Regions from separate parts of the Streptomyces sp. P13-3-3 genome, predicted to be linked through region 2. Evidence: riboswitches for the same ligand, from Rfam matches in the RefSeq annotation. Region 2 holds a riboswitch; the other holds the start of a gene.

Region 1 (10,743 bases), 4.7 Mb from region 2:
GAACGCCGTCGTGCTGATCGTCGCCACCGCCCTGCTCCTCGGACCCGTCACCGTGTCCACGCCGGTGCTGCTCACCGAGGCCGCGGTGCTCACCGTGGGCCTGGCCGCCATGCTCGTGGCCAACGCGCTGCTGCTGCGCGTCGGACTCGCGCCGCTGCAGCGCCTCACCCGCGCCATGAACACCACGGACCTGCTCCGCCCGGGGCACCGGACCGCGGTCGACGGGCGCGGGGAGATCGCCGAGCTGATCACCACGTACAACACGATGCTGGACCGGCTGGAGGACGAGCGGGCCACCAGCAGCGCGCGGGCCCTGTCCGCGCAGGAGGCGGAGCGCCGCCGTATCGCCCGTGAGCTGCACGACGAGGTCGGCCAGTCGCTGACCGCCGTGCTGCTCCAGCTCAAGCGGGCCGCCGACCACGCCCCCGCCGAGCTCGGCGACGAGCTGCGCCAGGTGCAGGAGACCACCCGCGCCTCCCTGGAGGAGATCCGGCGGATCGCCCGCCGGCTGCGCCCCGGCGTGCTGGACGAGCTGGGCCTGGCCAGCGCGCTGAAGGCGCTCGCCACCGAGTTCGGCGGGCCCGGGCTGACCGTCCAGCACTGCCTCGATCCCGACCTGCCCGAGCTGGACCGGGAGTCGGAGCTGGTGCTCTACCGGGTCGCCCAGGAGGGCCTCACCAACGTCGTGCGGCACGCGGGGGCGCGCCGTGCCGAGCTGGCGTTGCGCCGCACGCCGGGCGGGGTCGAGCTGCGGGTCCGCGACGACGGCCGCGGCATCGCCGGAGCCGACGAGGGAGCCGGCATCCGCGGCATGCGGGAGCGGGCGCTGCTGGTGGGCGCCGAGCTGACCGTGGAGCCCCGGGCGGACGGCGGCGGCACCGAGCTGCGGCTCGCCGTGCCCGTGCCCGCGCGTTTCCCCGCGCACGTCCTCGTCCCCGTACGACCCGAGCGGAAGTCCGTTCCCTCGACCATCCCGGCCGTCGTGCGCCGCTCCGCGCCCGCGCACGCGCCGCCCCCGTGACCGACGCCCCCCGACCGGAAACGCCGAACCATGACAGACGCCTCCCCCACCCGCATCCTCCTCGCCGACGACCACGCGCTGGTCCGCCGAGGGGTCCGTCTCATCCTGGACGGCGAACCGGACCTGACCGTGGTGGCGGAGGCCGCCGACGGCGCCGAAGCCCTCGAACTGGCCCGGGAGCACCGCCCCGACCTGGCCATCCTCGACATCGCCATGCCGCGCCTGACCGGCCTGCAGGCGGCCCGTGAGCTCTCCCGCACCCTGCCGGAGACCCGGATCCTCGTGCTGACCATGTACGACAACGAGCAGTTCTTCTTCGAGGCGCTGGCCGCCGGAGCTTCCGGCTACGTCCTCAAGTCGGTCGCCGACCGCGACCTCGTGGAGGCCTGTCACGCCACCATGCGGGGCGAGCCCTTCCTCTACCCGGGGGCGGTCAACGCGCTCATCCACAATTACCTCGACCTCGCGCGGGAGGGCCGCTCCCTGCCCGCGAAGGCCATCACGGACCGCGAGGAGCAGATCCTCAAGCTCGTCGCCGAGGGCCACACCTCGCAGCAGATCGCGGACATGCTGGTGATCAGCCCCAAGACGGTGGAGCGGCACCGCGCCAACCTGCTCGCCAAGCTGGGCCTGAGGGACCGCCTTGAGCTCACCCGGTACGCCATCCGGGTCGGCCTGATCGAGCCCTGACCTCTGCCCCCGGCGGCACGGGTTGCCAGACTGGAGCCGGACCGCGCAGCGGTCCCGCCGCCGCCCGCACCCGGGAGAGCCCGCCGATGCCGTACCCGTACGTCCTGCTGTCCGCCGCCGTCTCCCTCGACGGCTACCTGGACGACACCGGCCCGGAGCGGCTGCTGCTGTCGAGCCCGGCCGACTTCGACCGGGTCGACGAGGTCCGGGCGTCGGTGGACGCCATCCTGGTCGGCGCGGGCACGATCCGCGCCGACAACCCCCGGCTGCTGGTCAACTCGCCCGAGCGGCGCGCCGCCCGGGTCGCCGACGGCCTGCCCGAGTACCCGCTGAAGGTCACGGTGAGCGGCTCCGGGGACCTGGACCCTGCGGCCCGCTTCTGGCACACCGGCGGCGAGAAGGTCCTCTACACCACCGGCAAGGGTGCCGAACGCGCCCGAGCCCTGGGCATCGCCGCCGACGTGGTGCCGCTCGGCGACACCGTGGAGTGGCGGCCGCTGCTGGAGCACCTGCACGACGTGCGCGGGGTGCGGCGGCTGATGGTGGAGGGCGGCGGGCGGATCCACACCCAGCTGACGACCGAAGGCCTCGCCGACGAGCTCCAGCTCGTCCTCGCCCCGCTGTTCGTCGGCGACCCGGACGCCCCCCGCCTGTTCGGCCCCGGCTCCTACCAGGGCGGGCGGCTGCGCCTGGTGGAGACCCGGCCCGTCGGCGACGTCGTCCTGACGCGCTACGAACCCACCGCGCCCGGCACCGGCGCGCTGCCGTCCGCCGCTGACCGTCACTGGCTCGCCCTCGCCTGCGACCTGGCCGGACAGTGCCCGCCCTCCGAGACCGCGTTCAGCGTCGGCGCGGTCGTGGTCGCCGCCGACGGGACCGAGCTGGCGCGGGGCCACTCCCGGGAGGGCGACGACCCGGTGGTGCACGCGGAGGAGGCCGCGCTCGCCAAGGCCGACCCCGCCGACCCGCGGCTGGCCGGCGCCACCGTCTACTCCAGCCTGGAGCCGTGCGCCCGCCGCGCGTCCCGTCCGGCACCCTGCGCGCGGCTGATCCTGGACGCGGGGGTGCGCCGGGTGGTCACGGCCTGGCGGGAGCCGGACACCTTCGTGACGGACGCCGACGGCAGCGCCGTCCTGGCGGACGGGGGCGCCACGGTGCTGGTGCTGCCGGAGTTCGAGCAGCGCGCGAAGGCGCCGAACGCGCACCTGCTGGGCGGCTGATCGCGCCCGCCGGGGAAGCGATGTGCATCGAACCCCGTGGATGCCGTACACTCGTGTTTACCGACGCGGGGTGGAGCAGCTCGGTAGCTCGCTGGGCTCATAACCCAGAGGTCGCAGGTTCAAATCCTGTCCCCGCTACTGAAGGCCGAGGGCCGGAATCCGAAAGGGTTCCGGCCCTCGGTGCTTTCCATGACGGCGCTCGTTGCCCGCCCCTTCACGCGTCCTCCACCTCGCCTTTCGCGCACAGTGAGCGAACGGCGCCGCAGCGCATAACAACTGACGAACCGTCAGGTTCGGCCGGTCGTCCGAGGCGCAGTCAACTCGCCCGTTTTCGCCCGCTCGTGGCGCTTAAGTCCACGCGGAAATCGTTAACGATCAAGAGGAACGGCTTGGAATCCGGCCCCCGCGTCTATTAACGTTCGATAACGCAGCGCGGTCGTCCCAGCCGTCACAGAAGGCGGCTCCGTGCGCACGCGCCGAATCCCGCAAGGGAACCGGGGAACCACCACCATGGGGTGAATCGGGCGGATACCGCCGTGGAGGCACGGTTCGTATACGCGCGTAGGAGACCTTCCCGCTCCGAACCCGTCAGCTAACCCGGTAGGCGAAGACGGAAGGAAAGGAGCGCGCCCACGTGGCGTCCAACCCGCCTGCCCCCGAGGCCCCGTTCAAGCCGAACGACACCTTCGCGTACGGCGCCCCCGGCGCCGAAGAGGGCCCCTTCGAGGAGTGGAACCCCACCGCGGAGTCCGTGCGGCCCGTGCGTGGCCGGCACCGCGTCGCCAAGCAGCGCGGAGGCGGACTCGCCCGCAGCTCCACCGTCCTCGGCGTCGGCGTCATAGCCGCCGTCGGCGCCGGCGGCATGGCCAGCGCCCAGACCGGCAAGCCGCCCGTCTCCATCTCCATCCCCGACCTTCCCCACGTGGGTTCCCTCATCTCCGACGAGGAAACGCCCAAGGGATCCAGCACCCCCCTCAGCGACATCGGCAGGATGGCCGCCGCCGACACCGGCGCCGAGGAGGGCGCGGACGCCGGCGAGGCGCTGCGCGCCCGCATCATGGCCCAGGTCGAGCAGCAGCAGGGCCAGGCGCAGAGCAAGGCGGAGGCCGCCGCCCTCGCCGCCGCCGAGAAGGAGGCCGCCGAGGCCGCCGCCAAGGCGGAGAAGGAGGCCAAGGAGAAGGCCGAGGCCGCCAAGAAGAAGGCGGAGGAGGAGGCCGCGAAGAAGGCCGAGGCCGAGCGCCTCGCCGAGCTGGCCAAGCAGTACGCGCTGCCGACCTCCTCGTACACCATCACCTCGACCTTCGGTCAGGCCGGCGCCTACTGGTCCTCCGGCTACCACACCGGCCTCGACTTCGCCGCGCCCACCGGCACCCTGATCAAGGCGGTCCACACCGGCACGATCACCTCCGCCGGCTGGGACGGCTCGTACGGCTACAAGACCGTGCTCACCCTCGACGACGGCACCGAGGTCTGGTACGCCCACCAGTCGTCGATCAACGTCAGCGTCGGCCAGAAGGTCGCCACCGGCGACGTGATCGGCCGCGTCGGCGCGACCGGCAACGTGACCGGCGCCCACCTCCACCTCGAGGTCCACACCGGCTCCGGCGGCGTCGACCCGGCGGCCTGGCTGGCCGGCAAGGGCCTCAGCATCTGAACCACCGGCGGCCGGCTCCCGGCTGCCGACGCCGTGAACGCCGGCAGCCCCGACGACGACCCCCCGACGTCAGGGCTGCCGGTTCCGCGTGTCCGGGGCCTTCTCAGCGCCGGTAGGGGTTCTCCCCGTACGCCGGATACGGCGGCTGCCCCTGCGGCGGCCACACCGCCGGGACCGGCCCGTACGCCCAGCCCGCGCCGTACGGCACCCGGGGCGCCGTGAGGCGGGCCGCGTGCTCCAGCGCCGGGCGGGCCGCCTGGCGCCGGTGCCACAGCTCCAGCAGCAGCTCCCGCTCCCGCGTCACGAAGTCCGCCCCCGCCTTCCCCGCACGGCCCCGGTGCCGCAGGAACGCCAGCTGCGTCGCGTACACCTCGTACTGGGAGACCGCCCGCGCCGCCGGCCTGCCCCCGTGCTCGCGGGCGAACTTACGGGCGAGGCGCCGCGCCCGCATCGAGCCCAGCGCGAACGGCTCCGACGGGCGCAGCCAGCCCGCCACCGCGTACGCGGGCAGCTCCGTGCGCACGGTCCGCAGCTCCCGCTGCCGCGTCCACACCACGAGCCAGGTCAGCAGCCCGAACGTCGGGACCATGAACGCCCCGTACACCGCGATGAAGCCGAACTGGCCGAGCGTGGCGGAGCCGTTCCACAGGGCGTGCATGCCCATCGCGAGGAGCAGCCCGGCGAGGGGGAGGAGGACGCGCCGCACCCGCTGGCGGTCGGCGGCCAGCGCGGCCGCGCCGAACCCGATGCCGGTGAGCACGGTGAACAGGGGGTGCGCGAAGGGCGACATGACGACGCGCACGAAGAAGGTCGCCGCGGTGACCGAGGCGATGCCGCTGCCGCCGGTGAGCTGGTCGGTGCCGAAGGCGTTGCCCAGGTAGAGGACGTTCTCGGTGAACGCGAAACCGGTCGCGGTGAACCCGGCCGCCACCACGCCGTCGAGGATCCCGTGGAAGTCGCGTCTGCGGAACAGGAAGAGCAGCAGCACCGCCGCCGCCTTCGCCGTCTCCTCCACGACCGGCGCTATGACCGTCGCGCCCAGGGTGTCGGCGCCGGCCGGGTCGGCGGTGGTCGTCGCTATCCACCGGGTGGCGAAGCTGTTCGCCACGATCGCGATGAGCGCCGCCGCGCACGCGCCCCAGGCGAAGGCGAACAGCAGGTTCCGCCAGGGGCCCGGCTCCACCCGGCCCAGCCAGCGGAACGCCGCCAGCAGCAGCGGGACCGGCAGCACGGCCAGCCCCAGACCGACGAGAAAGCCCTGCGTGCCCGTCTGCTCCCGCACCAGCGCGAGGATCACCAGACCGGACAGGGCCAGCAGCGTGACCATCGCTCCGTAGCGGACCGCCGGGCGCTGCCACCAGTGCGGGTGCCGCAGCGTGCTGCCGGGAGCTGCGCCGGGGTGCGGCGGGTACGGAGGGCTGCTGGCCACGGGATCGACCCTAACGAGGAAGGGGCAGGGCTGCGTGCCGGCGCGGGGCCCCGGGGGAGGTCAGACGGTGTCCCCGTCCGGGCGGTCGGCGCGGTCGTCGTGCGGTACGCGGCGGAAGAGCAGGTCGTTCACCACATGACCCTTGTCCAGCCCCTGCCGCTCGAAACGGGTGAGCGGCCGGAACGCGGGACGCGGCGCGAAACCGCCGTCCTCCCGGGTGTTCTCGAAGTCCGGGTGCGCGGTCAGCACCTCGAGCATCTGCCCCGCGTACGGCTCCCAGTCGGTGGCGCAGTGCACGGTCGCGCCCGGCGCGAGGCGGGACGCGGCCAGGGTGAGGAACTCCGGCTGGATCAGCCGCCGCTTGTGGTGCCGCTTCTTCGGCCACGGGTCGGGGAAGAAGACGCGCAGCCCGCTCAGCGCGTCCGGGGCGAGCATCTCGCGCAGCAGGATGATCGCGTCGCCGTTCGCCACGCGCACGTTGGTCAGGCCGCGCTCCTCGGCGAGGTGCAGCAGATGCCCCTGGCCGGGGGTGTGGACGTCGACGGCGAGGATGTTCGTGTCCGGGTCGGCGGCGGCCATCTCCGCGGTGGCCTCGCCCATGCCGAAGCCGATCTCCAGGACGACCGGCCGGCCGTTCCCGAACAGCTCGGCCAGGTCCAGCCGGCGGCTGCCGTCGATGTCGAGCCCCCACACCGGCCACAGCCGCTGCAGCGCGTCCGCCTGGCCCGCGGTGACGCGGCTGCGGCGGGGCTGGAAGCTGCGGATCCGGCGTTCGAAGTGCGACCCGGCGGGGTCGGCCTTCGGGCCGTCGGGGAAGCGCGGCTCCCCCTTCGCGCGGGCGCGGGGGGCCGGCTCGCCGGCGGTCCGCTCGGCGTGCGGTGCTTCGGGGGTGCTCATCGCGGAATCAGACACAGTGCCCTCGATTTTACGGGGACGGCGCGCCCGGCCGCCCGGCCGCCCGACGGCCGCGCCCGTCACGCGTACTCACCGCTCGCTCTCGGCGAGGCCGGCCAGCGTCCGGCGGGCGATCTCCCGGCCGATCGGCAGCGAGGCGGTCGCGGCGGGCGAGGGGGCGTTCAGCACGTGCACCGCGCGGGGCGCCTCCCGGATCAGGAAGTCGTCGACCAGCGTGCCGTCGCGCAGCACCGCCTGCGCCCGCACCCCGGCCGCCGTCGGCACCAGGTCCTCGTCCCGCACGGCGGGCAGCAGCCGGCGCACGGCCCGCGCGAAGGCCGGCTTGGACAGCGAGCGGTGCAGCTCCCCGGCGCCGTACCGCCAGTGGCGGCGGGCCAGCTGCCAGGAGCCCGGCCAGGCCAGGGTCGCGCCCAGCTCGCGCGGCCGCACCGTCCGCCAGTCGTACCCCTCGCGGGCCAGCGCCGGGACCGCGTTCGGCCCCACGTGCACCCCGTCGTCCGTGCCCCGGGTGAGGTGGACGCCGAGGAAGGGGAACGCCGGGTCCGGCACCGGGTATACCAGGCCGCGCACGAGCTCGGGGCGGGCCAGCTCGTAGTACTCCCCGCGGAACGGCACGATGCGGGCGCCGGGCTCGTCGCCCGTGAGCAGCGCGATCCGGTCGCAGTGCAGCCCCGCGCAGTTCACCAGCGTGCGGGCGCGCACGATGTCGCCGGCGGCCGTCAGCACGGCCACGCCCCGGTCGGGCCGGCGGTCGATCCGGACCACCTCCGCGCCGTGCCGCACGTCCGCCCCGGACGCCTCCGCGAGCCGGCGGGCCACCGCGCCGTAGTCGCAGATGCCGGTGGTGCCGACATGGATCGCGGCCAGGCCCTGGACCTCCGGCTCGTACTCGGCGATCTGCGCGCCGCACAGCTCGCGCACCGACAGGCCGTTCTCCCGGCCGCGCTGCACCAGGGCGTGCAGCCGGGGCAGCTCCTCGCGCTCCGTGGCGACGATCAGCTTGCCCGTCACCGCGTGCGGGATGTCGTACTCGGCGCAGAACTTGACCATCTCGGCCGCGCCCGACACCGCGTACCGCGCCTTCAGGGAGCCGGGGCGGTAGTAGATGCCGCTGTGGACCACCCCGCTGTTGCGTCCCGTCTGGTGCCGGGCCGTGCCCTGCTCCTTCTCCAGCACGGTCACCCGCGTGCCCGGGGCGGCCCGCCCGATGGCATACGCCGTCGACAGGCCGACGATCCCGCCGCCGATCACCACCACGTCACAGTCGTACGACCCCGCCGCCACCTGCGCCACCTCCCGCGTCGATAGTGCACTGCGCCACTGACAACGGCTTCAAACCAAGGGCGGGGCGGGACGGGTCAGGCCGTGGTCATCAGCAGCGGGCGGGCGCGCTCGCGCAGCTCGACCACGCGCGGCTCGTCGCCGTACGGCTCCAGCCGGTGCAGCAGGTCCTTGACGTACTCCGTGGTGCGCGCGGAGGAGATGCGGCCGGCCACCTCCACGGCCCGTACGCCCTGCTCACAGGCGGCGTCCAGGTTCCCGGACTCCAGTTCGGCGACCGCGGAGACCACCAGGCGCAGGCCGTGCGAGCGCACGAACTCCTCCGTGGGCTTCGACAGCGCCTGCTCGGTGAAGCGGCGCACCTGGCGGGGCGCCTTCAGGTCCCGGTAGCACTCGGCCGCGTCGGCGGCGAACCGGTCGTAGGAGTAGAAGCCGAGCCAGGTCGGGTCGCTGTCGCCGGGCCGGGACCGCTCCAGCCAGCTCTCCGCCGACTTCAGCGCGGCGCCGGCCGCCTGCGCGTCCCCGGCGCGTGCGTGCGCGCGTGCCTCGACCAGGCGGAAGAAGCTGAGGGTGCGGGCGGTGGCCAGGCCGCGGTTGCGCTCCAGGGCGGCCTGGGCGAGGTCCACGCCCTCGTCGCCGAAGCCGCGGTACGTCGCCTGGAGCGACATGGAGGCGAGGACGTATCCGCCGAGGGGCACGTCGGCCGCCGCGCGGGCCAGGCGCAGGGCCTGGATGTAGTAGCGCTGCGCCGCCTCCTGCTGGCCGGTGTCGAAGGCCATCCAGCCCGCGAGGCGGGTGAGTTCGGCGGCCGCGCCGAAGAGGGAGCGGCCCACGTCGTCGGAGTAGGAGCCGAGGAGCAGCGGGGCGGCCTCGACCCTCAGGCACTCGGGGACCATCGACGAACGCCAGTCGCCGCCGCCGTACTTGGAGTCCCAGCGGCGGGCGTCCTCCGCGGCCTCCCGCAGTTTCTGCACATCGCTGTGGCCGACTTTGAGCGGTGCGCCGGAGCCCTCGGACGGGCTCACCTCGCGCGCGACCGAGCTGTCGGCCGGGGTTATCAGCCACCGTGAGGCGGGCGTGGCGTACGCGCTCACCGCGAACGACCCGGCGAGGGACTGCCAGATGCCGCCGGAGCCGGCGCGGCGGCCGGCGAGGTCCAGCCGGTACAGCTCGGTCGCGGACTTCACCGCCTGGCCGACGTCACGGGGGAAGGCGAGACCCACCTCGGGCGCGGGATCGGCGTCCGCCAGACCGATCTCGTGCAGCGGCACGGGACGGCCCAGCTTCTGGCCGATGGCGGCGGCGATCAGGTGCGGGGCTGCGCCCTGGGGCACCATGCCCTTCGACACCCAGCGCGCCACCGACGTCTTGTCGTAGCGAAGCGTCAGTCCCCGCTGGGCGCCGAGATCGTTGACGCGCCGCGCGAGGCCGGCGTTGCTGATTCCCGCGAGGGCGAGAACGGCGCCGAGCTTTTCGTTCGGCCCGCGTTGCTCCCTGGACATGCGCCACCCCTCGACACAGACGGCTGCCGCTCTGGCATAACCACGCGGCATTCGTAAACCCAGCGTAGTTCGCCGCATCCCAAGCGTTAAGGGGCATTCTTCCGGATGGCGGGATTGTGGTCCGTACTGAAGTACGGGTCCGATACGCGCAGTTGCGGCGTGCTCCCGGTGTGTGGCCGTGCGCCTGTCCGTGCGCTCTTCTCCGGCCATCCCGGGAGCGGTTCCATGGTCCGTGCGTGGGTCGGCCCGCTGTACTGGATCCAGTGGGCTGGGGGAACACCGCCGCCTTCATCCCCGCGGGCGGCGGAACGGTCCGGGAGACGAGCTCCGCCTCCCGGACCGTACGCCCCGCGGTGGTGCGCAAAGCCTGTACGGAGCGTGTTCGAGTGTGATCTCACCGCTTCGATTTGGCCGAAAATCGATGCCACTCGTTTCGGCGTATCCGCGCTTCTATCCAGGTAGTTGAGGGCGCTTTGGTGGTTTTGGGGGCGCGCTGCGGGGGCGCATTCGCGTCGAAGTGGCCTGGTGGGCGGCGACCGCCCGGATGTCGATCTCCGTGTCTCGGGCGGGTGTTCGGGTGTGCTCCGGCGCAACGCCCGTAGAGGGTAGGTGTATCCGCCGGGGCGCATTCGACGGAGCACACACCGCTCCGGCGACGTTACCGAGCGCCGCCTTCATGGCAGCATGGGGAACCGGTTCGTACGGTGCACTGGTTGTCCACAGCATGTGGAGGCGGCGATGCGGTGGTTGGTGGGATGGAGCAGCACCGCCGCGGCGGCCGGGGGATACGGCCCCGTCGGCTCCGCCGGAGCCACCGGCGTCGACGGTGAGACGCTGCAGCCCGTCGGCTCCCACCCGCTGTGGGGCGACCCCGACCCCCTGTGGGCGGTCGGCGACTGGCGCCCCGACGAGGTGCGCGTGGTCTCCGCCGACGCACAGACCCGCATCGCCGTCCTCGGCACCTGCGGCGCCACCGACGAACAGCTGCGCGTCGCCCTCTTCGCCGCCCGCGGCGGTGCGCTGCGGCACCT
Region 2 (10,743 bases):
CTAACAATCGTTCACTTCGGGGTCGTTACGGGTACTCGTATCCTGGACCGTCAGTCGTTCGTCCGTGCGCACGCCGTCAGCGAGCCGGTGTGCGCACAGGTGTGAGAGGGGTCGTGTGTCGGAGCGGAGCAGCGGGCCGGGCGGCGGGCGGCAGATTCCGGTGGTCGTACTGGCCGGATTTCTCGGGTCGGGGAAGACCACCCTGCTCAACCACCTCCTCCACCGCAGCGGCGGCAGCCGTATCGGCGCGGTGGTGAACGACTTCGGGGCCGTCGAGATCGACGCCATGGCGGTCGCGGGCGCCCTGGGGGACTCGACCGTCTCGCTCGGCAACGGATGCCTCTGCTGTGCCGTCGACGCCAGTGAGCTCGACGAGTACCTCGAGCGGCTCGCCCGCCCCTCCGCCGGCCTCGACGTCATCGTCATCGAGGCGAGCGGACTGGCCGAACCGCAGGAGCTCGTCCGCATGGTGCTCGCCAGCGAGCTGCCGAACATCGTGTACGGCGGCCTCGTCGAGGTCGTCGACGCCGCCGAGTTCGACGAGACCCGGGCCGCGCACCCCGGCATCGACCGGCATCTGGCGCTCGCCGACCTCGTGGTCGTGAACAAGACCGACCGGGTGGACGACCCGGAGCCCGTGCTGAAGACGGTCGGGGACCTCGTCGACCGCGCGGCCGTGGTGCCCGCCACGCACGGCCGGGTCGACCCCGAGTTCCTCTTCGACTGCCGGCCGGGCGAGGAGCGCGTCGGGCAACTGTCCTTCGACGACCTCCACCGGGACGGCGAGGAGCACGACGCCCATTCCCATCTGCACGCCGGGTACGACACCCTCTCCTTCGTGTCCGGGCGCCCGCTCGACCCCCGGGGCCTCATCGCCTTCCTCGACAGCAGGCCCGCCGGGCTCTACCGCATCAAGGGGTACGTCGACTTCGGCCCGTACGACGTGCGCAACCGGTACGCCGTGCACGCCGTCGGCCGCTTCCTGCGCTTCTACCCGGAGCCGTGGCCGGCCGGCGCCGGGCGGGCGACGCAGCTCGTGCTGATCGGGACCGGCCTCGACACCGCCGCCCTGAGCGCCGGGCTGGAGGGGTGTGTGAGCGACGGCGCCCCACACACCGACGACGAGGCCGGCATGTGGGGCGTCCTGCGCTACGTCCAGGAGGCCGAGGACCCCGCGGCCTAGACCGGCCCCGCCACCACGGCGACCGTCTTGCCCAGGGACACGCCCGACCCGTCGCGGCGCGGGTCGATCTCCGGGAGGTCCACCGCCGTGCCGTTCTTCTGCGCCGCGCGCGCCGGGACGGGGCCCGCCCAGGCCAAGGACAGGCAGTCCTCGCCCTTCAGGAACCGCTGGCAGCGCACGCCGCCGGTGGCCCGGCCCTTGCGCGGGTACTGGTCGAACGGGGTCGCCTTGGCCGTCGTCTGGACGGAGTCGTCCAGCGTGCCGCGCGAGCCCGCGACGGTGAACACCACCGCGTCCGCCGCCGGGTCGACCGCCGTGAAGCTGATGACCTTCGCGCCCTCGCCGAGCTTGATGCCCGTCATGCCGCCCGCCGGACGACCCTGAGGACGCACGATGGAGGCCGGGAAGCGCAGCAGCTGCGCGTCGTCGGTGATGAAGACGAGGTCCTCCTCGCCCGTGCGCAGTTCGGCCGCGCCGACGATCCGGTCGCCCTCCTTGAGGGTGATGACCTCCAGCTCCTCCTTGTTGGAGGGGTAGTCGGGCACCACGCGCTTGACCACGCCCTGCTGGGTGCCGATCGCCAGGCCCGGCGAGGACTCGTCGAGCGTGGTCAGACACACCACCTGTTCCTCGTCCTCCAGGGACACGAACTCCGCCAGCGGCGCGCCGCCCGACAGGTTCGGCACCGGCATCGACTCGGGCAGCTGGGGCAGGTCGATCACGTTGACCCGGAGCAGCCGGCCCGCCGACGTGACCACGCCGATCTCGCCGCGCGCGGTCGCCGGGACCGCCGAGACGATCACGTCGTGCTTGACGCGCTTGCCGCCGGAGGCGTCGGCGAGCGGCCGGTCGTCGGCGGTGCGCGCCAGCAGACCCGTCGACGACAGGAGCACGCGGCACGGGGTGTCCGCCACCTGAAGCGGCACCGTGGCCGGGGCGCCGGCCGACTCCAGCAGCGTCGTGCGCCGGTCGTTGCCGAACTTCTTCGCCACCGAAGCCAGTTCGGACGAGACGAGCTTGCGCAGCTCCGCGTCCGACTCCAGGATCCGGGTCAGCTCCTCGATCTCCGCGTTCAGCCGGTCCTTCTCGGCCTCCAGCTCGATCCGGTCGTACTTGGTGAGGCGGCGCAGCGGGGTGTCCAGGATGTACTGCGTCTGGACGTCGCTCAGCGAGAAGTGCTCGATGAGCCGCTGCTTGGCCTGCGCCGAGTTCTCGCTGGAGCGGATCAGGCGGATGACCTCGTCGATGTCGAGCAGGGCCGTGAGCAGACCCTCGACCAGGTGCAGCCGGTCGCGCTTCTTGCCGCGGCGGAACTCCGAGCGGCGGCGCACCACGGTGAAGCGGTGGTCGAGGTAGACCTCGAGCAGCTCCTTGAGGCCGAGGGTGAGGGGCTGGCCGTCCACCAGCGCCACGTTGTTGATGCCGAAGGACTCCTCCATCGGCGTCAGCTTGTAGAGCTGCTCCAGCACGGCCTCCGGCACGAAGCCGTTCTTGACCTCGATGACCAGGCGCAGGCCGTGCTCGCGGTCGGTGAGGTCCTTGACGTCGGCGATGCCCTGGAGCTTCTTGGAGCCCACCAGGTCCTTGATCTTGGCGATCACCTTCTCGGGGCCCACCGTGAACGGCAGCTCGGTGACGACCAGGCCCTTGCGGCGCGCCGTCACGTCCTCCACGGTCACCGTCGCGCGGATCTTGAACGTGCCGCGGCCGGTCTCGTACGCGTCCCGGATGCCGTTGAGGCCGACGATCCGGCCGCCCGTGGGCAGGTCGGGGCCCGGGACGTGCTTCATCAGGGCGTCGAGGTCGGCGTTCGGGTACCGGATCAGGTGGCGTGCGGCGGCGACGACCTCACGCAGGTTGTGCGGCGGCATGTTGGTCGCCATGCCGACGGCGATGCCCGAGGCGCCGTTCACCAGGAGGTTGGGGAACGCGGCGGGCAGGGCGACCGGTTCCTGCTCCTGACCGTCGTAGTTGGGCGCGAAGTCGACCGTGTCCTCGTCGATGGATTCGGTCATCAGGCTCGTGGCCTCGGCCATGCGGCACTCGGTGTACCGCATGGCGGCCGGCGGGTCGTCGTTGCCCAGCGAGCCGAAGTTGCCGTGGCCGTCCACCAGGGGCAGGCGCATGGAGAACGGCTGCGCCATGCGGACGAGGGCGTCGTAGATCGACGCGTCGCCGTGCGGGTGCAGCTTTCCCATCACCTCGCCCACCACGCGCGCGCACTTGACGTAACCGCGCTCGGGGCGCAGGCCCATCTCGTTCATCTGGTAGACGATGCGGCGGTGCACCGGCTTGAGACCGTCACGCGCGTCGGGCAGGGCGCGGGAGTAGATGACCGAGTACGCGTACTCGAGGAAGGAGCCCTGCATCTCGTCGACGACGTCGATGTCGAGGATCTTCTCCTCGTACGGGTCGTCGGGCGGCGGGGTCTTCGTGCTGCGGCGGGCCATCGCTGCCGGCTCCTTGCTGACGCGTGGGACAGGATCTGACGCGGACCATTGTGGACCTTCGCACTGACAGGGCGGGACCAGGACCCGGGTCCTGCCGCCCGGTTCGGCACGGTACGGCGGCGCGAGCAGGCTACGCGGCTCCGTCGCCGCGCACGTCGCGGGGTCGCCCCACGGCCCGCGTCCACCCCTCCGCGCGCCTGCCCCGCGGACCGCCACCACCCCTCCGCGCGCCGGCACCGCAGAGCGCGTCCACCCCTCGGCGAGGTCGCCCGCGGCCCCCCCGCGCGCCTGCCCCGCGGACCGCGTCCACCCCGCGGCGAGGTCGCCCCGCAGCCCCCGCGCCTGCCCCGCGGACCGCGCCCAACCCCGTCGGCGGGGTCACCCCGCAGACCGCATCCACCTCCCGGCCGGGTCACCCCGGGCCGGCACCGCCCCCGCGTGCGCACGGCTCGCCCCCTCCGCGGCTCACCCCGGCGCACACCCCCACCCGCCCGCACCCCGACAGCGCACGACGGCGCACCCCAGGGAGCGACCCGGCGCACACCCCCCGTCACGCGCCGTGCGCTTCCCACACCTCCCGCACCCCTCACACCACCCGCCCCACCAGGTTCTCGCTCTCGGCGTAGCGGCCCGGTCCGGGAACTCCACCGGCTGTCCGCACGCTTGCATACAGTGGCAGGACCGGCAGAAACGGCGGTGTCGACGACGACCGCCTCCGCGATCGAAGGGACGTACATGCCCATGGGTCACACGGCCACAGCCCAGGCAGGCTCCGGGGGCCTGACAGCGACCGAACACCGCCTGGCCAACGGCCTGCGCGTGGTGCTCTCCGAGGACCACCTGACCCCGGTCGCGGCGGTGTGCCTCTGGTACGACGTGGGCTCACGGCACGAGGTCAAGGGCCGTACCGGCCTGGCTCACCTTTTCGAGCACCTGATGTTCCAGGGCTCCGCCCAGGTGAAGGGGAACGGCCACTTCGAACTGGTGCAGGGCGCCGGCGGCTCGCTCAACGGCACCACCAGCTTCGAGCGGACCAACTACTTCGAGACCATGCCCGCCCACCAGCTGGAGCTCGCCCTCTGGCTGGAGGCCGACCGCATGGGCTCCCTGCTGACCGCCCTGGACGAGGAGTCCATGGAGAACCAGCGGGACGTGGTGAAGAACGAGCGCCGTCAGCGCTACGACAACGTCCCCTACGGCACGGCGTTCGAGAAGCTGACCGCCCTCTCCTACCCGGAGGGCCACCCCTACCACCACACCCCGATCGGGTCGATGGCGGACCTGGACGCGGCGACCCTGGAGGACGCCCGCCAGTTCTTCCGCACGTACTACGCGCCGAACAACGCGGTGCTGTCCGTGGTCGGCGACATCGACCCCGAGCAGACGCTCGCCTGGATCGAGAAGTACTTCGGCTCCATCCCGTCGCACGACGGCAAGCCCGCCCCGCGCGACGGCTCGCTGCCCGACATCATCGGGGAGGAACTGCGCGAGGTCGTCGAGGAGGAGGTCCCCGCGCGGGCGCTGATGGCCGCCTACCGGCTCCCGGAGGACGGCACGCGCGCGAGCGACGCCGCGGACCTGGCGCTCACCGTCCTCGGCGGCGGCGAGTCCTCGCGGATTTACAACCGCCTGGTGCGCCGCGACCGTACGGCCGTCGCGGCCGGGTTCGGCCTGCTGCGGCTGGCCGGGGCGCCGTCCCTGGGCTGGCTGGACGTCAAGACGTCCGGCGACGTCGAGGTGCCGGTGATCGAGGCCGCCATCGACGAGGAGCTCGCCCGGTTCGCCGAGGAGGGCCCCACCGCCGAGGAGATGGAGCGCGCCCAGGCCCAGCTGGAGCGCGAGTGGCTCGACCGGCTCGGCACGGTCGCCGGCCGCGCCGACGAACTGTGCCGCTACGCCGTGCTGTTCGGCGACCCGCAGCTCGCCCTGACCGCCGTGAGCCGGGTCCTGGAGGTGACGGCCGAGGAGGTCCAGGAGGTCGCCAAGGCGCGCCTGCGGCCCGACAACCGCGCCGTGCTCGTCTACGAGCCCGTCGCCCCGGCGGCCGGTGACGCCGCCGACGACACCGAGGAAGCCGCCGCAGCCGGCGCCGACGAGAACGAGGAGGCGGCGAAGTGACCGAGCTCGCCACGATGGAGTTCCACCCCCGGCCGCAGGCGGGCGAGGCCAAGCCCTGGGCCTTCCCGGCCCCCGAGCGCGGCGCCCTCGACAACGGCCTGACGGTGCTGCGCTGCCACCGCCCCGGCCAGCAGGTCGTCGCCGTCGAGGTGGTCCTCGACGCGCCCCTGGACGCGGAGCCGGAGGGCCTGGACGGCGTGGCCACGATCATGGCCCGCGCCTTCTCCGAGGGCACCGACAAGCACTCCGCCGAGGAGTTCGCCGCTGAGCTGGAGCGCTGCGGCGCCACCCTCGACGCGCACGCCGACCACCCCGGCGTCCGCCTCAGCCTGGAGGTGCCCGCCTCGCGGCTCGCCAAGGGGCTCGGACTGGTCGCCGACGCCCTGCGCGCGCCCGCCTTCGCCGACAGCGAGATCGAGCGGCTGGTCCGCAACCGCCTCGACGAGATCCCGCACGAGCTGGCGAACCCGTCCCGCCGCGCCGCGAAGGAGCTCGCCAAGGAGCTGTTCCCGGCGAGCGCGCGCATGTCCCGTCCGCGCCAGGGCACCGAGGAGACCGTCGAGCGCATCGACTCCGCGGCCGTGCGCGGCTTCTACGAGAAGCACGTCCGCCCGGCCACGGCGACCGCCGTGGTGGTCGGCGACCTCACCGGCGTCGACCTGGACGCGCTGCTCGCCGACACCCTGGGCGCCTGGACGGGCTCCCAGGCGCAGCCGCGGCCCGTCCCGCCCGTGGTGGCGGACGACACCGGCCGCGTCGTCATCGTGGACCGGCCCGGCGCCGTGCAGACGCAGCTGCTGCTCGGCCGTACCGGCCCGGACCGCCATGACCGGGTGTGGCCCGCGCAGGTGCTCGGCACGTACTGCCTCGGCGGCACCCTGACCTCCCGTCTGGACCGCGTCCTGCGCGAGGAGAAGGGATACACCTACGGCGTACGGGCGTTCGGCCAGGTGCTGCGCTCGGCCCCCGACGGCACCGGCGCGTCGATGCTGGCCATCAGCGGCTCGGTCGACACCCCCAACACCGGCCCCGCGCTGGACGACCTGTGGACCGTGCTGCGCACGCTGGCCGCCGAGGGCCTCACCGACGACGAGCGTGACGTCGCCGTGCAGAACCTGGTGGGCGTGGCGCCGCTCAAGTACGAGACCGCCGCGGCCGTCGCGAGCACCCTGGCCGATCAGGTCGAGCAGCACCTGCCGGACCACTACCAGGCCGACCTGTACCGGCAGTTGGCGGCGACGGGCACCGTGGAGGCCACGGCGGCCGTCGTGAACGCCTTCCCGGTGGACCGTCTGGTGACCGTGCTCGTCGGTGACGCCGCGCAGATCAAGGCGCCCGTGGAGGCGCTGGGGATCGGCGAAGTCACCGTCGTCCCGGCCGAGTAGGGCCGACGACGGGACGCACGCGTGCGGGAGCCCCGGTGGACGGGTACGTCACCGGGGCTCCCTTATGCCCGAATTGGGGCGGAGGTTGCCCGTCTGCCCTGTGGGATGCGCTACAAAACCCGGGATCCGTTTGAGGATTGCGAGATGTCCCGCTTAGTTTCGTGCGGGCTGTTCGTCGGGCAGTGCGCCGCATCCGCGGCACCGGACAGTCATCGCCGAGTCCCCGTACGGCGCGAGCCAGGGGAGCCGGGGACCCACACGAAGTCCCTGGGGTGAATCGGACGCCCGCGCGTGTCGCGAGGGGGTCCGTAGGAGACCTTCCTGCTCCGAACCCGTCAGCTAACCCGGTAGGCGAGAGGGAAGGAAAGGACCAGCTTGTACATGGCGTTCACCCGCGCCACCGGGAAGCACCGTCGTCCCAGCCGCGTCCAGCGCGGCACCGCCCGCGCCGCGGGCGTCGCGGCCCTCGCGGGCACCGGCGTCGTCGGCTCCCTCGCGGCCCCCGCGCTCGCCGCCGAACCGGCCGCGGCACAGACCGGCCTCACCCCCGTCGTCACCCTCGGCGACGTGGTCGCCGACCGCGTCGACGCCCAGGCCGCCGCCCAGCACGAGGCCGCCCGCGTGGCGGCCCAGGAGGCCGCGCGCAAGGCCGCCGAGGAGGCGGCCCGGGAGCGCGCGGTGGAGGAGGCCGAGAAGGCCCGCGCCGAGAAGGAGCGCGCCGCGCGTGAGGCGGAGCGCAAGCGCCTCAACACCTTCGTCTCCCCGATCCCCGGCTCGTACGTGTCGACCGCGTACCAGAGCGGCGGCGCCATCTGGTCGTCCGGCAGCCACACCGGGATCGACTTCCACGCCGCGAGCGGCACCCCCGTCCAGTCCGTCGGCGTCGGCACGGTCGTCGAGGCCGGCTGGGGCGGCGCGTACGGCAACCAGGTCGTCATCAAGATGCACGACGGCACGTACACCCAGTACGCGCACCTGTCGTCCGTCTCCGTGTCGGCGGGGCAGGAGGTCACCGCCGGCCAGCAGATCGGCGTGTCCGGCGCCACCGGCAACGTCACCGGCGCCCACCTCCACTTCGAGGCGCGCATGTCCGCCGAGTACGGCTCCGACCTCGACCCGGTCTCCTACCTCCGGTCGCACGGCGTGAACATCTGAGGCGCGTCCTAACGCCTTCCGGGCCCCGGCTCCCACGAGCCGGGGCTTTCGCCGTTTTCGAACCCTTCCGCGCGGGCGCCGCCTGTCCAAAAATTATGTATGGATTCCGGTCCGCCGTCGGAAAATGTCGTCGATTGCAATAGAGTCACGAACGGACGTCAATCGTCGACGTTTCACGGGGATTAAGCCGGAGGTCGGTCATGCGTATTCCCGCGCACTCGGTGTGCACGGCGATCCGGGACGACATCGTCGCCGGTGTCTACGAGCGCGGGGGCCGGCTCACCGAGGAACTGCTCGCCCGCCGCTACGGCGTCTCCCGCGTCCCCGTCCGCGAGGCGCTGCGCACCCTGGAGGCCGAGGGGTTCGTGGTGACCCGTCGGCACGCGGGCGCGTGCGTGGCCGAGCCCACCGAGCAGGAGGCCGCCGACCTGCTGGAGATGCGCCAGCTCCTGGAGCCCCTGGGCGCCTCCCGGGCGGCCCAGCGACGCACCGACGCCCATCTCAAGGTGCTCCGCGGCCTGGTCAGGCTGGGACAGGAACGCGCACGTCAGGGCAGCAGCGACGACCTGCGCTCGCTGGGCGGCTGGTTCCACGAGACGCTCGCCCAGGCCTCCGGCAGCCCGGCGCTGACGTCGATGCTGACCCAGCTCAGGCACAAGATCGCCTGGATGTACGCGGTCGACGGGCCGCCCGACCCGGTCGCGTACTGGGCGGAGCACGGCGCGATCGTGGACGCCGTGGCGCGCGGCGACGGCGAACGGGCGCGGTCGCTCACGGCGCTGCACACCGAGCAGGCGAACTCCGGACACCGGCTGCGGTTCGGCTCCGGCGCCGAGCGAGCCGTCCGCACGGACCGTGTGAGGAACTCGCAACATCCCGTAAACATGCCGAGCCTCCGCCATTAACACGGATCCCGTATACAAAGAGGGCGCACATGGCGGGGGCTATTTCTGCTGCCCGGAAATGGGAAAAAGAAAGGCCCGCCCGGATCACCGGGCGGGCCTTTCCGTGTCGCACGGCCGTCGCGTGCGAATTCCGGTTCAGACGGTCTCGGGGAGTTCCTCGAGGCCCTCGGAGACCAGCTTCGCCAGACGGTCGAGGGCGGCGTCCGCGCCCTCGGCGTCGGAGGCGAGGACGATCTCCTCACCACCCTGGGCGCCGAGGCCCAGGACGGCCAGCATCGAGGCCGCGTTGACGGGGGTGCCCCCGGCCTTGGCGATCGTCACCGGGACGCCTGCGGCCGTGGCGGCCCGTACGAAGATGGAGGCGGGGCGGGCGTGGAGACCCTCGGCCCAGCCGACGTTGACGCGGCGCTCAGCCATGTGTTGCTGCCCTTCGCTGTTCAGGGTTGTCTAGACCAGTCTTCCATATCGTGGCGCGTGCCCGGAGCGGCGTCCGGGACGCCCCCGCGGGCCGCCGGGCCGCGGCCTCGGCCCGGCGGTCGTCCACCACAGACTGCCTCGCGCCGCCGCCGGACGCGAGCCGTACTCTGGGGCCCATGCAGACCTCGTCGGACCGCCACGAGTACCCCGCCCACTGGGAGGCCGACGTGGTGCTGCGCGACGGCGGCACCGCGCGCATCCGCCCCATCACCGCCGACGACGCGGAGCGCCTGGTCAGCTTCTACGAGCAGGTGTCCGACGAGTCGAAGTACTACCGCTTCTTCGCGCCCTACCCACGGCTGTCCGCCAAGGACGTGCACCGCTTCACCCACCACGACTTCGTCGACCGGGTCGGGCTCGCGGCGACCGTCGGCGACGACTTCATCGGCACCGTGCGCTACGACCGCATCGGAGCCGGCGGACGGCCCGCCACCGGCGCGGAGGCCGACGAGGCCGAGGTCGCCTTCCTGGTGCAGGACGCCCACCAGGGCCGCGGCGTCGCCTCCGCCCTCCTGGAGCACATCGCCGCCGTCGCCCGCGAGCGCGGCATCCGTCGGTTCGCCGCCGAGGTGCTGCCCGCCAACACCAAGATGATCAAGGTGTTCACCGACGCCGGGTACACCCAGAAGCGCAGCTTCGAGGACGGCGTCGTCCGCCTGGAGTTCGGCCTCGAACCCACCGACCGCTCCCTGGCCGTGCAGTACGCGCGCGAGCAGCGCGCGGAGGCCCGTTCCGTGCAGCGGCTCCTCGCCCCCGGCGCGGTCGCCGTCATCGGCACCGGCCGCACCCCCGGCGGTGTCGGACGCAGCATCCTCGGCAACATCCGCGACGGCGGCTTCACCGGCCGCCTCTACGCCGTCAACGGCGCGCTGCCGGAGGGACAGAAGGAGCTCGACGGGGTACCCGCCTTCCGCTCCGTGCGCGACATCGACGGGCCCGTGGACGTGGCGGTCGTCGCGGTGCCCGCCGAACGGGTCCCCGAGGTCGTCGCCGAGTGCGGCGAGCACGACGTCCAGGGCCTCGTCGTGGTCTCCGCCGGCTACGCCGAGTCCGGCCCCGAGGGCAGGGAC

Evidence for each region. Region 2 has a riboswitch for cyclic di-AMP ahead of ACQZOG_RS22785 (M23 family metallopeptidase). Riboswitches for the same ligand answer to the same signal wherever they lie in the genome.
Region 1: another riboswitch for cyclic di-AMP. It lies ahead of ACQZOG_RS01370 (M23 family metallopeptidase); the one in region 2 lies ahead of ACQZOG_RS22785 (M23 family metallopeptidase).

What each region holds. Positions count from the first base shown of each region.
Region 1 is NZ_CP192228.1:282,464-293,206, forward strand. Features, by position in the region: gene ACQZOG_RS01350 (HAMP domain-containing sensor histidine kinase) at 1-1,021, shown strand, start outside; gene ACQZOG_RS01355 (response regulator) at 1,052-1,711, shown strand; gene ACQZOG_RS01360 (dihydrofolate reductase family protein) at 1,798-2,931, shown strand; tRNA gene ACQZOG_RS01365 (tRNA-Met) at 2,996-3,069, shown strand; cyclic di-AMP (ydaO/yuaA leader) riboswitch at 3,396-3,553, shown strand; gene ACQZOG_RS01370 (M23 family metallopeptidase) at 3,566-4,585, shown strand; gene ACQZOG_RS01375 (PrsW family intramembrane metalloprotease) at 4,689-6,014, opposite strand; gene trmB (tRNA (guanosine(46)-N7)-methyltransferase TrmB) at 6,075-6,911, opposite strand; gene lhgO (L-2-hydroxyglutarate oxidase) at 6,999-8,222, opposite strand; gene ACQZOG_RS01390 (hypothetical protein) at 8,288-9,712, opposite strand; gene ACQZOG_RS01395 (asparagine synthase-related protein) at 10,451-10,743, shown strand, end outside.
Region 2 is NZ_CP192228.1:4,984,110-4,994,852, forward strand. Features, by position in the region: gene ACQZOG_RS22765 (CobW family GTP-binding protein) at 116-1,183, shown strand; gene ACQZOG_RS22770 (DNA gyrase/topoisomerase IV subunit A) at 1,180-3,633, opposite strand; gene ACQZOG_RS22775 (M16 family metallopeptidase) at 4,369-5,751, shown strand; gene ACQZOG_RS22780 (M16 family metallopeptidase) at 5,748-7,136, shown strand; cyclic di-AMP (ydaO/yuaA leader) riboswitch at 7,340-7,505, shown strand; gene ACQZOG_RS22785 (M23 family metallopeptidase) at 7,518-8,291, shown strand; gene ACQZOG_RS22790 (GntR family transcriptional regulator) at 8,492-9,196, shown strand; gene ACQZOG_RS22795 (HPr family phosphocarrier protein) at 9,332-9,613, opposite strand; gene ACQZOG_RS22800 (GNAT family N-acetyltransferase) at 9,790-10,743, shown strand, end outside.